One region of the Lysinibacillus sp. CNPSo 3705 genome, then DNA from elsewhere that is predicted to be linked to it. Evidence: riboswitches for the same ligand, from Rfam matches in the RefSeq annotation. Region 1 holds a riboswitch; each other region holds the start of a gene.
What was found. A riboswitch is a leader RNA that binds a small molecule or an ion and turns the genes downstream of it on or off. The one in region 1 is predicted to bind S-adenosylmethionine.
Positions count from the first base shown of each region.

Region 2: it holds a riboswitch for S-adenosylmethionine, as region 1 does, so the genes downstream of both, metK (methionine adenosyltransferase) here and PVA17_RS13345 (bifunctional homocysteine S-methyltransferase/methylenetetrahydrofolate reductase) in region 1, are expected to answer to the same signal.
Region 3: it holds a riboswitch for S-adenosylmethionine, as region 1 does, so the genes downstream of both, PVA17_RS02045 (cyclase family protein) here and PVA17_RS13345 (bifunctional homocysteine S-methyltransferase/methylenetetrahydrofolate reductase) in region 1, are expected to answer to the same signal.

Region 1 covers NZ_JAQZSD010000028.1:33,044-37,178, reverse strand. Annotated here, with positions in the region: gene PVA17_RS13355 (globin-coupled sensor protein) at 1-550, shown strand, start outside; gene PVA17_RS13350 (protoporphyrinogen oxidase) at 787-2,175, shown strand; SAM riboswitch class I at 2,301-2,399, shown strand; gene PVA17_RS13345 (bifunctional homocysteine S-methyltransferase/methylenetetrahydrofolate reductase) at 2,706-4,135, shown strand, end outside.
Region 2 covers NZ_JAQZSD010000031.1:26,319-30,453, reverse strand. Annotated here, with positions in the region: gene PVA17_RS14170 (alpha/beta hydrolase) at 1-171, opposite strand, end outside; gene PVA17_RS14165 (gamma carbonic anhydrase) at 308-826, shown strand; gene metK (methionine adenosyltransferase) at 1,003-2,199, opposite strand; SAM riboswitch class I at 2,493-2,612, opposite strand; gene pckA (phosphoenolpyruvate carboxykinase (ATP)) at 3,247-4,135, shown strand, end outside.
Region 3 covers NZ_JAQZSD010000003.1:82,805-86,939, forward strand. Annotated here, with positions in the region: gene PVA17_RS02035 (Cof-type HAD-IIB family hydrolase) at 1-28, shown strand, start outside; gene PVA17_RS02040 (DedA family protein) at 214-810, shown strand; gene PVA17_RS02045 (cyclase family protein) at 908-1,645, opposite strand; SAM riboswitch class I at 1,740-1,848, opposite strand; gene PVA17_RS02050 (YuzC family spore coat inner layer protein) at 1,997-2,407, opposite strand; gene PVA17_RS02055 (MFS transporter) at 2,615-3,799, opposite strand; gene PVA17_RS02060 (winged helix-turn-helix transcriptional regulator) at 3,910-4,135, shown strand, end outside.

The DNA.
Region 1 (4,135 bases):
ACGCTTAAAGAGTCAATCGCAAAATATGAATACTATAATTTGCTCACTTCATGATATAGCGGAAAATATTGCACAGTTGACAAATATGTCAAAGGAAATGGAATCGATTATGAATGTTGTGACAAATATTGCTAATCAAACGAACTTGTTAGCTTTAAATGCAGCAATAGAAGCCGCTCGTGCTGGAGAAGCGGGTAAAGGCTTTAGTGTTGTTGCAGATGAAGTGAGAAAACTATCGATTCAAACAAAGGAATCTGTCACATCGGTAGCAACGTTACTACATAAAACGAATGAGCGGACAGATAAACTTGTTCATTCACTTAGTAATATTCAAGAAGAGGTAGCCTCTGGTGAGGAAAATATGGTTCAAACGGAAGGTCAATTTACTAACATATTAGAAGCTATGACCGAGGCGAAAGACCAAAATGGTCGGATGGAAAAAGAAGTACAAGCAATTGTGGAGGTACTAAGTGAATTAGGTATTGCCTTTAACGAAGTGAAAAATTCAGCTGGAAAATTAGCTAGCTTTGCACAAAATTTAAATGAATGAAGAGAAAAGGGAAAAAATCGTTGATACATACTTTAGGGCACAAATAACACTATATCAACTGTTAATAGATAATTTCTGTAATGAAGGTAAAAGCCTCTAGCGAATATATGATGAAAAACTGGAGCTGTCCAATATGCTGGATAGCTCCATTTTTGCTAAATTTGTAAAGGGTTTAACGTAATTTTCGATAAAAAAAGTTTATACTAAATAAAGAACTAAAAATAGGGGCGGTTAATATGAAAACAGTTGTTGTATTAGGTGGCGGAATTACGGGATTGTGTACGATGCATTATTTACAACGCCAAGTTCAGGAGAAAAACTTAAATGTAAAACTTGTGCTTGTTGAAAAAAATACATATCTTGGTGGCAAGCTGCATTCTGCATATGAACAAGGATTCATCATGGAAACTGGAGCAGATTCTATTGTAGCGCGTCATAAAGGTGTCATGGAGTTAGTAGAGGAACTGAATTTTGCACAAAATCTTGTATATAACGAAACAGGTATTTCGTATATTTACACAAATAATGAACTACATGCCATCCCAGCAGACTCAACATTCGGTATTCCTATGAGCTTACAATCTCTTGAGGAAAGCACGCTTGTATCAGAGGAAGGTAAAAAAGAAGCGTTAAAGGATTTAACAATGCCGAATGAAAGGTTTACAAAGGAAAGCTCGATTGGGGAATTTTTAACGTATTATTTAGGTGAAGAGCTTGTTCAAAACCAAATAGCACCGGTACTAGCAGGTGTATATTCTGGAGATTTAAATCAACTTTCAATTGCTTCTACTTTACCGTATTTAATCGATTACAAAAACGATTACGGTAGTATTATTAAAGGTTTCGATGCAAACAGAGAACAATTTGTGAAAGCCGCCAATAAAAAATTTATTTCATTTAAAAATGGTTTATCGTCACTAATTGATCGACTTGAAGAAACATTGACGGATGTAGAAATTATAAAAGGGATTGCTACTACTAGTGTTAAAAAGCAGGAGAATTTATACGCTGTTACGTTAGCAAACGGTAAAATGATTGAAGCAAATCATGTTGTATTGGCACTGCCAAATGAAGCGGTACAAAGCTTATTACAGGATGACTCTTTGAACGGCTATTTTGAACAATTTAATACTGCATCCGCCATTACGATTTATTTAGGATTTGATGTTCCCGATAATAGATTACCTGCAGATGGAACAGGCTATATTGTGTCACATAATTCGGATGTTATCTGTAATGCAGCAACGTGGACAAGCCGCAAGTGGAAACACACTTCAGCAGAAGGAAAATTACTTGTACGACTTTTTTATAAGAGCATTAACCCTGTGTATGAGAAATTGCGTATAATGTCAGATGAAGAATTAGCGGTTGTAGCTCTAGAGGACGTAAGAAAAAGCTTGGGGATTGAGGAAAAACCAACTGTTATTAACGTGACGAAATGGATCGACCAGATGCCGAAGTACGACTTGGCACACCGTGAAGCGTTGCAAGGTCTCTTACAAGAGCTCGAGAAAAACTATCCAAATTTATCAATAGCAGGATGCTCTTATTTTGGAGTAGGCATAGGTGCGTGTATTCAAAATGGTAAAAAAATTGGTGAGGAACTTGTAGAAAAACTATCATAATTGTTTAATATAAATCGAAATTTTGTGAATTTCGTAAAAATTATCCTTTGTTCAGTGAAATAGTCTTGACTCAATCGTTCGTAAACGATATGATTCTTTTAATTATTTAAAAAATTCATACTAAATTCTTATCAAGAGAAGCAGAGGGACTGGCCCTATGAAGCTTCAGCAACCAACTTATTGTCAGGTGCTAAATCCAGAAGACCATGTGTCGAAGATGAGAAGGAAAACAATTACGAAACGTAAAAGCCTTCTTTTTTTGTGAAAGAAGGCTTTTTTTATTTTAACTTTTTTCGGTGGAAAGTCCAAACATCCGCCGAAATAGAGGAACTCAGTCTAAGGACGCCACGTCCTGTGGCAACGACTGAGTGTTGACCTAAAGCCTTCGGCGGATGTCACAGAATTGGCAAGGAGTTCTTAGCGGATAGTAGGCTAACTAACCTGCAGCGTGCAGGTCTAAGCACAAAGCCGATTCAGAACGAATTTATGCCGAGGCATAATTGATAGAAAAAGAAAGAGAGGTTAGTTTTATGGGATTGCTTGAAAGGTTAAAAACGCATGTTCTTACAGCAGATGGTGCAATTGGTACAGTTTTATACGGCTATGGCTTGGAGTACTGTCATGAGGAAATGAATGTACAGAGACCGGAACTAATTGAAAAGATTCATAGAGAATATATAGCTGCTGGTGCCGATATTATTCAGACCAATACTTACGGAGCTAATGCCATAAAATTAGCCCGCTATGGATTAGAATCTCGTGTACAGCAATATAATGAAGCTGCTATAACGATTGCAAAACGTGCAGCAGCGGATGGAGGGCAATTTGTTTTGGGTACTATTGGGGGAATCCGTGGTATTCGAAAAAGTGATGCAACGTTAGAGGAAATTTTAGCAACTATAGATGAGCAGGCAACGGTTTTACTTGCAGGAAATCCAGATGGCATTTTACTTGAAACCTATTATGATTTTGAAGAGCTAACAGCGACTTTATCAATGCTACGAGCAAAAACGACATTACCGATTATCGCTCAAGTTTCTATGCACGAACCCGGAATATTACAAAATGGAATGAGCTTAAATCACGCCTTACATGAACTTGAAGCGTTAGGTGCTGATATCGTAGGTGTTAACTGTCGTTTAGGTCCTCACCATACTATCCAAGCATTTGAAGGGGTAGAGCTTCCTGAGCAAGCATTTATGTCAGCGTACCCGAATGCCTCTCTTCTTGATTTAGAGGATGGGCGTGTCGTTTATGAGTCGGAAGCTGATTATTTTGGTCGAGCAGCTGTAGAGCTTCGTGATCAAGGGGTTCGTTTAATTGGTGGCTGTTGTGGTACGACACCAAAGCATATTGCTGCAGCGAAAAAGTATTTAGAGGAGCTATCCCCGGTTGAGGAAAAGTATACAAAGCCAGAAAAAATAGAGATTGTGCGTGAGGCAGAGCCAGCAAATTATGAGCCATTACATGAAAAAGTAAAACGTGAACGCTCGGTTATTGTGGAGTTAGATACACCAAGACATTTAGAAATAGAAGGCTTTATTAAAGGGGCAAAGAAAATATATGAGGCGGGTGCGGATGTAGTCATGATGGCAGATAATTCACTTGCTTCTCCAAGGATTAGTAATGTCGCAATGGGTGCCTTACTGAAAGAAACGCACGGGGTACGCCCGTTAACCCATATAACATGTCGAGATCGAAATCTAATTGGTCTTCAATCACATTTAATGGGATTAAATGCACTAGGAATTCATGATGTTTTAGCGGTTACTGGAGATCCGACAAAGGTAGGCGATTTCCCAGGAGCAACTAGCGTTTACGACGTATCGTCAATGGAGCTAATCCAATTAATAAAACAGTTAAATGAAGGTGTTTCGTTCTCAGGGAAACCGCTTCGTAAAAAGGCAAATTTCTCTGTAGCGGCTGCATTTAATCCTAATGTCCGTGTACTAGAACGCGC
Region 2 (4,135 bases), on a different contig from region 1:
TTTTGAATATCCTACATTTACTCCATGATTAGGTAAATCCCCCATGACTATGTGGAAGCCTTCCAATCTAAGTTTTTCTATAAGCCATGCATACCAACGGTGATTTTCATATGCACCATGAAGAATAGCAACCACAGCCTTTGCTTGTCCATCAGCTTCCCATTTCCACATTTCACATAGTCCTCCTAAAAAAATAATTACACAATGATTATATCGGAATATCTAGATCATTTTAATTTTATATTTCCATCATGTTGCGTATTTGATACGATAATATTACATCATAGAAAGAAAAGAGGCGATACTCATGATCTATCCATTTAAAGGTAAAAAACCCAATATCGATCCTTCTGTTTTCATTGCTGATTATGCAACAGTTACTGGCGACGTTACAATAGGTGCTGAAACAACCATTTGGTTTAACACAGTTATTCGAGGAGATGTATCACCAACAATTATAGGAAAAAGAGTTAGTATTCAAGACCTCTGTTGCTTACATCAAAGTCCCAAATATCCACTCATTATTGAAGATGAAGTAACAGTAGGACATCAAGTAACTTTACATAGCTGTACGATTCGAAAAAAAGCCTTAATAGGTATGGGCTCTATAGTATTAGACGGAGCGGAGATTGGAGAGGGTGCATTCATTGGGGCGGGTAGTCTAGTTCCTCCAGGTAAAGTAATTCCTCCAAATAGCTTAGCACTTGGCCGTCCTGCAAAGGTTGTAAGAGAATTAAATGATGAAGATAAAGAAGATATGGAACGCATCATACGTGAATATGTAGAAAAGGGTCAATACTATAAATCTCTTCAACCAAAAGATTAACTTAACTAAATCAAAGCAGCTCACGTTTTCTTGGGTAACCAAGCCCTCCATGATTATGATTAGGAGCTTTTTTTTTCGTTAAAAACAGTGAAAGGGGCTATAAGAATATTGAGCCCCTTTCTGTAATAGTATTTTAAAATATTTTTCCAAACACTTCATCGCTTTAGCTGAATAGTTTATAAACCTGCTTTTTCTTTTAATGCGTCAGCTTTGTCTGTTTGTTCCCAAGGTACATTTAAATCTGTACGACCAAAGTGACCATATGCGGCAGTTTGCTTATAAATAGGACGACGAAGGTTAAGCATTTTAATAATCCCCGCTGGGCGTAAATCAAATAGCTCGCGTACCCATTTTACAATTTCACTTTCTGTAACTTTTCCTGTCCCAAATGTATCAACAGCAATAGATACAGGTTGAGCAACACCAATCGCATAAGCAAGTTGTACTTCAGCTCGATCAGCTAAACCAGCAGCTACGATATTTTTCGCCACATAGCGTGCTGCATATGCCGCTGAACGGTCTACCTTAGTTGCGTCCTTACCTGAGAAAGCACCTCCACCATGACGTGCATAGCCACCGTATGTATCAACGATGATTTTACGTCCAGTTAAACCAGCATCCCCTTTAGGACCACCAATTACGAATCGGCCAGTTGGGTTGATGAAATATTTAGTATCGGCATCTAGTAATTCACTTGGAACAACTGGAGCAATAACGAATTCTTTTAAGTCTGCTTGAATTTGCTCAAGTGTAGCTTCTTCATCATGCTGTGTTGAAATTACAATCGTATCAACGCGTACTGGTACATTGTTTTCATCATATTCAACCGTTACTTGCGTTTTTCCATCTGGGCGTAAATATGCTAATTCACCAGATTTACGTACTTCCGTTAAACGACGAGCTAATTTATGCGCCAAACTAATTGGTAATGGCATAAGCTCTGGCGTTTCGTTACATGCATAACCGAACATTAAACCTTGGTCACCTGCACCAATTGCTTCAATGTCAGCGTCTGTCATAGAGCCTTCACGCGCCTCTAATGCTTGGTCAACGCCTTGGGCAATATCAGGTGATTGCTCGCCAATCGCAACAAGTACTGCTAGGTTTTCAGCATCAAAGCCATACTTCCCACGTGTATAACCGATTTCTGCTACAGTATCACGAACGATACCTTTAATATCTACATATGTAGAAGTAGTAATTTCTCCTGCTACTAACGCTAAGCCTGTTGTTACTGTTGTTTCACACGCTACACGTGCGTTTGGATCTTCTGCTAAAATAGCATCTAAAATGGCATCCGAGATTTGGTCACAAATTTTGTCTGGATGTCCTTCTGTTACACTCTCTGATGTAAACAGTCGACGGTTTGTCATTTGATTTTCCTCCTAATTACTTTTACAAATAATATTTGCGAATTAATACGGTACTCATTACCCATGTCAAGTTCGCCCATAAGGATTGAACTCTCAAGCCGTTGTTGCTGTCGTTGCACTTTCGCACAACTAAACAGCTGCTGCTGCTTTTAACACGAGGATTTTCGAAAGATCCGTCATTATAATAAGGAAAGGACTGTATACTTACCTTTAATTCGTTTAAAACAATAAAAAAATCCTTTTCTCACGCTTACTTAACATGAGGAAAGGAATAATGACTTCGTAACCTTTCACTCTTATCGTTCAAGGGAGTTTCCCCTTGCATCAGATTGGCACCAGCGCATGTCGTGAAATAGTTCATGCAGGTTGCCGGGTTTCACAGGGCCTGACCCTCCACCAGCTCGGGATAAGAGTATCCGTTCAATATCTCATAATACGTAAATGGTCGAACATTGTCAAATATTTTTATCTTCTTCCAGCTTTTATGCGAAAACCATTTAAAGTCTCTGGTCGAAATTATGCTGTGGCATAATTGATTGTATTCTTATAAAGAAAGTATGGGCTTTATCCAGCAAAGAATTTTCCTTATGCTGTAAATTAAAACAAAATAATCCCTACTCTCCACCTCACATCATGTGTTAACATATGTGTAACCCTTTACAGTACATTTTGTAGCAAAAGCAAGGCGTTAGCTACAGAACATGTGGTGGATGAAAATGATTGTAGCCCCTTTTTAGTCGAAGACACGCTCCAACTACAAAAACAAGCTAAAACTTCACATCCTGTGCGAACCCCATGTCAGCTAAGCTTCCAAACACAATTTTGCTGTGTCGAAAGTGAATGTGTGATCACTTATAAATAGGGTAAAAAGCATTATCAAAACGAATCAATTTACTTTTTGTCGTTTTCTTGAAAAGTAATAAAATCTGAAAAATAATTTCTGAATTAGTATAGATTATTTAAGCAATTGTGTTATACTATTTTTGAAATTAAGAAAATCTCCCTCAGACTCAAGGGAATACTATAAAAAAGGATGGTATTTAATCGATGAATTCAGTAGAAATTGCAAACGAACTGAAGGAATTATTAAACGGCGGTAACATTAATGTTCAACTTTCAGTACCACAATTAGCTGAAAAAGCAACATCTCGTGGTGAAGCTATGTTAACAGTAGATGGCGCAGTTCGTGCAGAAACTGGCAAATACACTGGTCGTTCACCTAAAGATAAATATACGGTAGAAGAAGAGAGCACAAAGGATAAAATTGACTGGGGAAAAGTTAACCGACCAATTTCTTCTGAAGTGTTCGATAACTTATATGTAAAAGTAGTAAAATATTTAAAAGAACGTGACGAATTATTCGTATTCAAAGGCTTTGCTGGTGCTGACAAAGATTCACAATTAAGCATCCAAGTAATCAATGAATACGCTTGGCACAATCTTTTCGCTCATCAATTATTTATCCGTCCAACTGCAGAAGAATTGGCTTCTCATGTTGCTGACTTCACAGTTATCTCAGCTCCTAACTTTAAAGCAGATCCTGCTATTGATGGTACTGCTTCTGAAACATTCATCATTGTATCACTTGAAAAGAAAATTATCCTAATCGGTGGTACTGAATACGCTGGTGAAATCAAAAAATCTATTTTCGGTATTATGAACTACTTGTTACCACAGCAAGGCATCCTTTCAATGCACTGCTCAGCAAACGTTGGTGAAGCTGGAGATGTTGCATTATTCTTCGGTTTATCTGGTACTGGTAAAACAACTTTATCAGCTGATCCTGACCGTAAGCTTATTGGTGACGATGAACACGGTTGGTCTGATAACGGTGTATTCAACATTGAGGGCGGTTGCTATGCAAAAACAATTAACCTTTCTGCTGAAAAAGAACCAGAAATCTACAACGCAATCCGCTTCGGTTCTGTTCTAGAAA
Region 3 (4,135 bases), on a different contig from region 1:
TGCTCTACGTAAGCTGCAAATAATTTAATTATTTGAAAGTAAAATATGAATCAACCAGTCACTAAGAAAAAACTATATTTTTTTACGATACAACATGGATGAATGTTTTCATGGAGAAAATGTATTTAATCCATAATACTCATAATGTTGTCTCCTTTGAGTTATTATAAAGCTAACTATTAAAAATCATTACGCTTTAGATGGGGTGGATTTATGGCGCATCACGTACAATCTCTTATTGAACATTATGGATATTTTGGCATTATTCTTATCCTAATTGGGGGAATTGTCGGTCTGCCACTTCCTGATGAAATATTTTTGACATATGTAGGGTATAGCGTATATCGTGAAACTCTTGCACATATTCCAGCTTTAATCAGCGCTATGATAGGCGCGGCAGGGGGAATTACCCTGAGCTACTATATAGGCTATAAATTCGGGCTACCTTTATTACGAAAATACGGTTCGAAAGTCCATATTACAGAACAGAAAATTGATTTTACTAGAAAATTATTTGAAAAAATTGGACCAATATTATTATTAATAGGGTATTTTATCCCTGGAGTTCGTCATCTTACTGCATATATTGCAGCTATTAATAATTATCCTTATAAAAAATTTGCTTTCTTTGCTTATATGGGAGCAGCTTTATGGACATTTACTTTTATCACTTTAGGGAAGATACTTGGAGAGAAATGGCATTATGTTGAGCTATATTTATCCCGTTACAGTATTTATGTTATAGTATTGTTCATCATCATTATGTTCATCATTTATGTTGTTTTCAAAAGAAAGAATGCATCTAAATAAATTCAATAGTACAGAGCCGATTCCGGACTTAATTATGCGGATGATAATGGATGAAAGGTCTAATTCAATATTTATTGAATCAGACCTTTTTGCTATATTACGGTAATATTGCAAAGGAACGGACAGGGAATCCAGATGCTTTTTCAGGCTTTGGCACGATATTGAATATAGCAGCGCCCTTTGGAGGTAGCTTATCTAAATTTGTCATAAGCTCAATTTGATAAGTATCTTGCTCTAGCACAAAATATTCGCCGTCTAATTTTCCATTTCTACGGAAATCTGCTGCTGAATCTGTATCAAAAGTTTCGTGGCCAATAGCTCTTACTTGTCGTTCGTTGAATAAAAATTGTAATGCTTCTAATCCCCAGCCAGGAATATGATTATTGCCATCAGCGTCTTTGTTGCTGAAAGATTCTTTATCTGGCCAACGTTTACTCCAATCGGTACGGAACGCAACAAAGGTACCGGCTTCAATTTCCCCATGTTCAGCTTCAAAGTCAAGAATATCTTGAATACTTAACGTGTAGTCGTTATTTACTGCGGCTTCCTTCGATTTATCAATAACGATGAGTGGTAGTACTAGTTCTTTTAGCTCCAATTCCTCTAGATAGCGTGTATCTCGTACAAAATGGATAGGTGGGTCGATATGTGTTCCGTATTGCCCTGGGAAAGTGAATTGCTGTGCAAAGAAGCCATCCTCATGTGAAAATAATGTTTCAAATTTAGCATCAGCAAACATAAAGAAATGTGGAGAATTTGGACCAAATGTATGCGTTAAGTCTACCCATTTTTTTGATTTCAATAGTTGAATTGCTTGTAAAAGTTCGTTTGTCATAATAGTTCCCTGCTTTCTTTTAATTAGAATGGAAAAATAAAAAAGAGCCCTCCTTGAAGAAGAGGACTCTTGTGCAAAGCAACTAAAGTAAGTCTTCTCATCTTTCAAGGCAGAATTTTGCCAATTGGAATTAGCACCATACCTCTATAGGGCTGGTTGCTGAGACTTCATAGGGCCAATCCCTCCGTCTCTCTTGATAAGAAAAAATGCGATATAAGAATTTTCAGAAATAATGTGTACAAACACTTTAGCATATTTTTTTATAGTTTACAAGCTTGATAGGGATACAAGGTTAAAATTCATAAAGATGCTAAAGGTAAAAAAAGAGGCCCTCTTCAAAGGGCCAACTCTTCACCAACCTAAAATTAGTGTTAGCTTACAACAGCTACTTTCCGTAAATGTTATACGAAATCCATCTGGTGTATAGGTAGTATCGAATTTTACAGTAATGCCTGTTGAAGCAATTAACTTTTCAACTTCTGTTTTATTTGATTGTTGTGCTGCGTTCATAAGATCATGTGCAAATTGCTCAGATTCATCAATTTTATCCGTAAGTAATTGTGCTTGCTGCATAATAACCTTAATCCGATTCGCGGAAGTCTTTAATTTCTTTGTATTGACGATTGGAAATGGACTTCTATTCATTGGGGGTGTCGGCATTGCTAGATGATGGGAAGGGTGTTGATTTGTTGGTTGATTTGCCATTACCCATGCCGGATAGTAATGAGGATAGACAAAAAACGGATAAGGATTGTAATACAACTAAATTCCTCCTATCCTATAGCTGATACAGTATCTTATGTACAATATAGACTTTCTGTGTTAACAGCTGATGCTTTCAAGCCCTTTTGGGAATTGGTTCACGGCATTAGAATTTTTTAAGGCTTATTTCGACGATACGTTCCTTAACAAAAAGGAAGCCTTGTGTATGGTTAAGGCTTCCTTTCGTTATTGTTATTCTAGGGAAATCTATTGTTTATTTCTATCGAAGTGTAACGTTAGGAAGGTAGTAACTGCAGCAATCATCACCATTACGAATCCATATATAGGGGTATGAGCTAATGATTGGAGGTTAACAATCATTCCTCCAATGTATGATCCTAGAAAAATACCAATGTTAAAGGCCGAAATATTTAATGCTGAAGCCATTGAAATAGCCGATGGTGTATATTTTTCTGAAAGCTGAACGGCATAAAGCTGTAATCCTGGTACATTCATAAACATAAATAGCCCCATCATAAAGACCATTATTAATCCTATGATGGATGATTCTAAAAAGAAGTTGATGCCGAGTAGTGCTATTGCTAATCCTATAAAGATCATAAAGATAGAGCGTAAAGGGTTATTATTCGCAAAATGACCACCTAATGTATTACCAATGGCAACACAAATACCGTATACAACTAAGATCACGACAATTGCCTTTGGTGAGTAGCCCATATACTGCTCTAAAATAGGAGAAACATAGGTGTATACGACGAATGCGCCACCATACCCAATTGCAGTAATAAAGAGGATTAATAACATTCGAATATTCCCTAAAACTTTACCAATATCTAAAATCGATATTGGATTACCTTTCGATAAGTGACTTGGCACAAGCAGGGCATTACTAATTAATCCAATAATACCTATGATAACTATGAAAATAAACGACATTCGCCAATCAGTTACTTGTCCAATAAAAGTTCCTAGTGGGACACCAGTCACAGTTGCTAATGTTAGTCCTGTAAACATAAAAGCTATTGCACTTGCTCGTTTATTTGGTGCTACAACATCTGCAGCTATCACAGAGGCAATGGACATAAACACGCCATGTGCCAATGCTGAAATAACACGCCCAGTTAGTAGTAATGAAAATGAGGGTGCTAAGGCTGCAAGTAAATTACCGATAATAAACAGCGCCATAACGAGCAGTAACACATTTTTGCGACTAAGGCGCGATGTTAATGCTGTTAAAAGCGGTGCACCAATCGTTACACCTAGTGCATATATGGATACGGTTAAACCTGCAGTACTTAATGTTATATTAAAATCTTTTGTAATTAATGGTAGCAGTCCGATGCTTATAAATTCTGTAGAGCCGATACCAAATGCACTGATGGCAAGTGCAAGCAATGTGAATTTAGCATTTGGCGCTTTTGTAGCTTTCATTCTATTACTATCTCCTTTGATTTTTTGTATAGTGTATAGTAATATTCATACATGCCAGAAAGTTACGTAGGGTACTTTTAGTTACTTTTGAATATTACAGGAGGTTTACAATGAAAAAAGTTTATAATATTGGTGTCGAAGCCACTCTTGAAGTAATTGGGGGTAAATGGAAACCTATTATTCTTTGTCATCTTAACCACCATGGTCAGATTCGTACGAATGAATTTCGCCGATTGATTCCAGGCATTTCTCAAAAAATGCTAACAAGCCAATTACGTGAGTTAGAGCAGTCTGGATTAATTAATCGTAAGGTTTTCAATCAAGTACCGCCAAAAG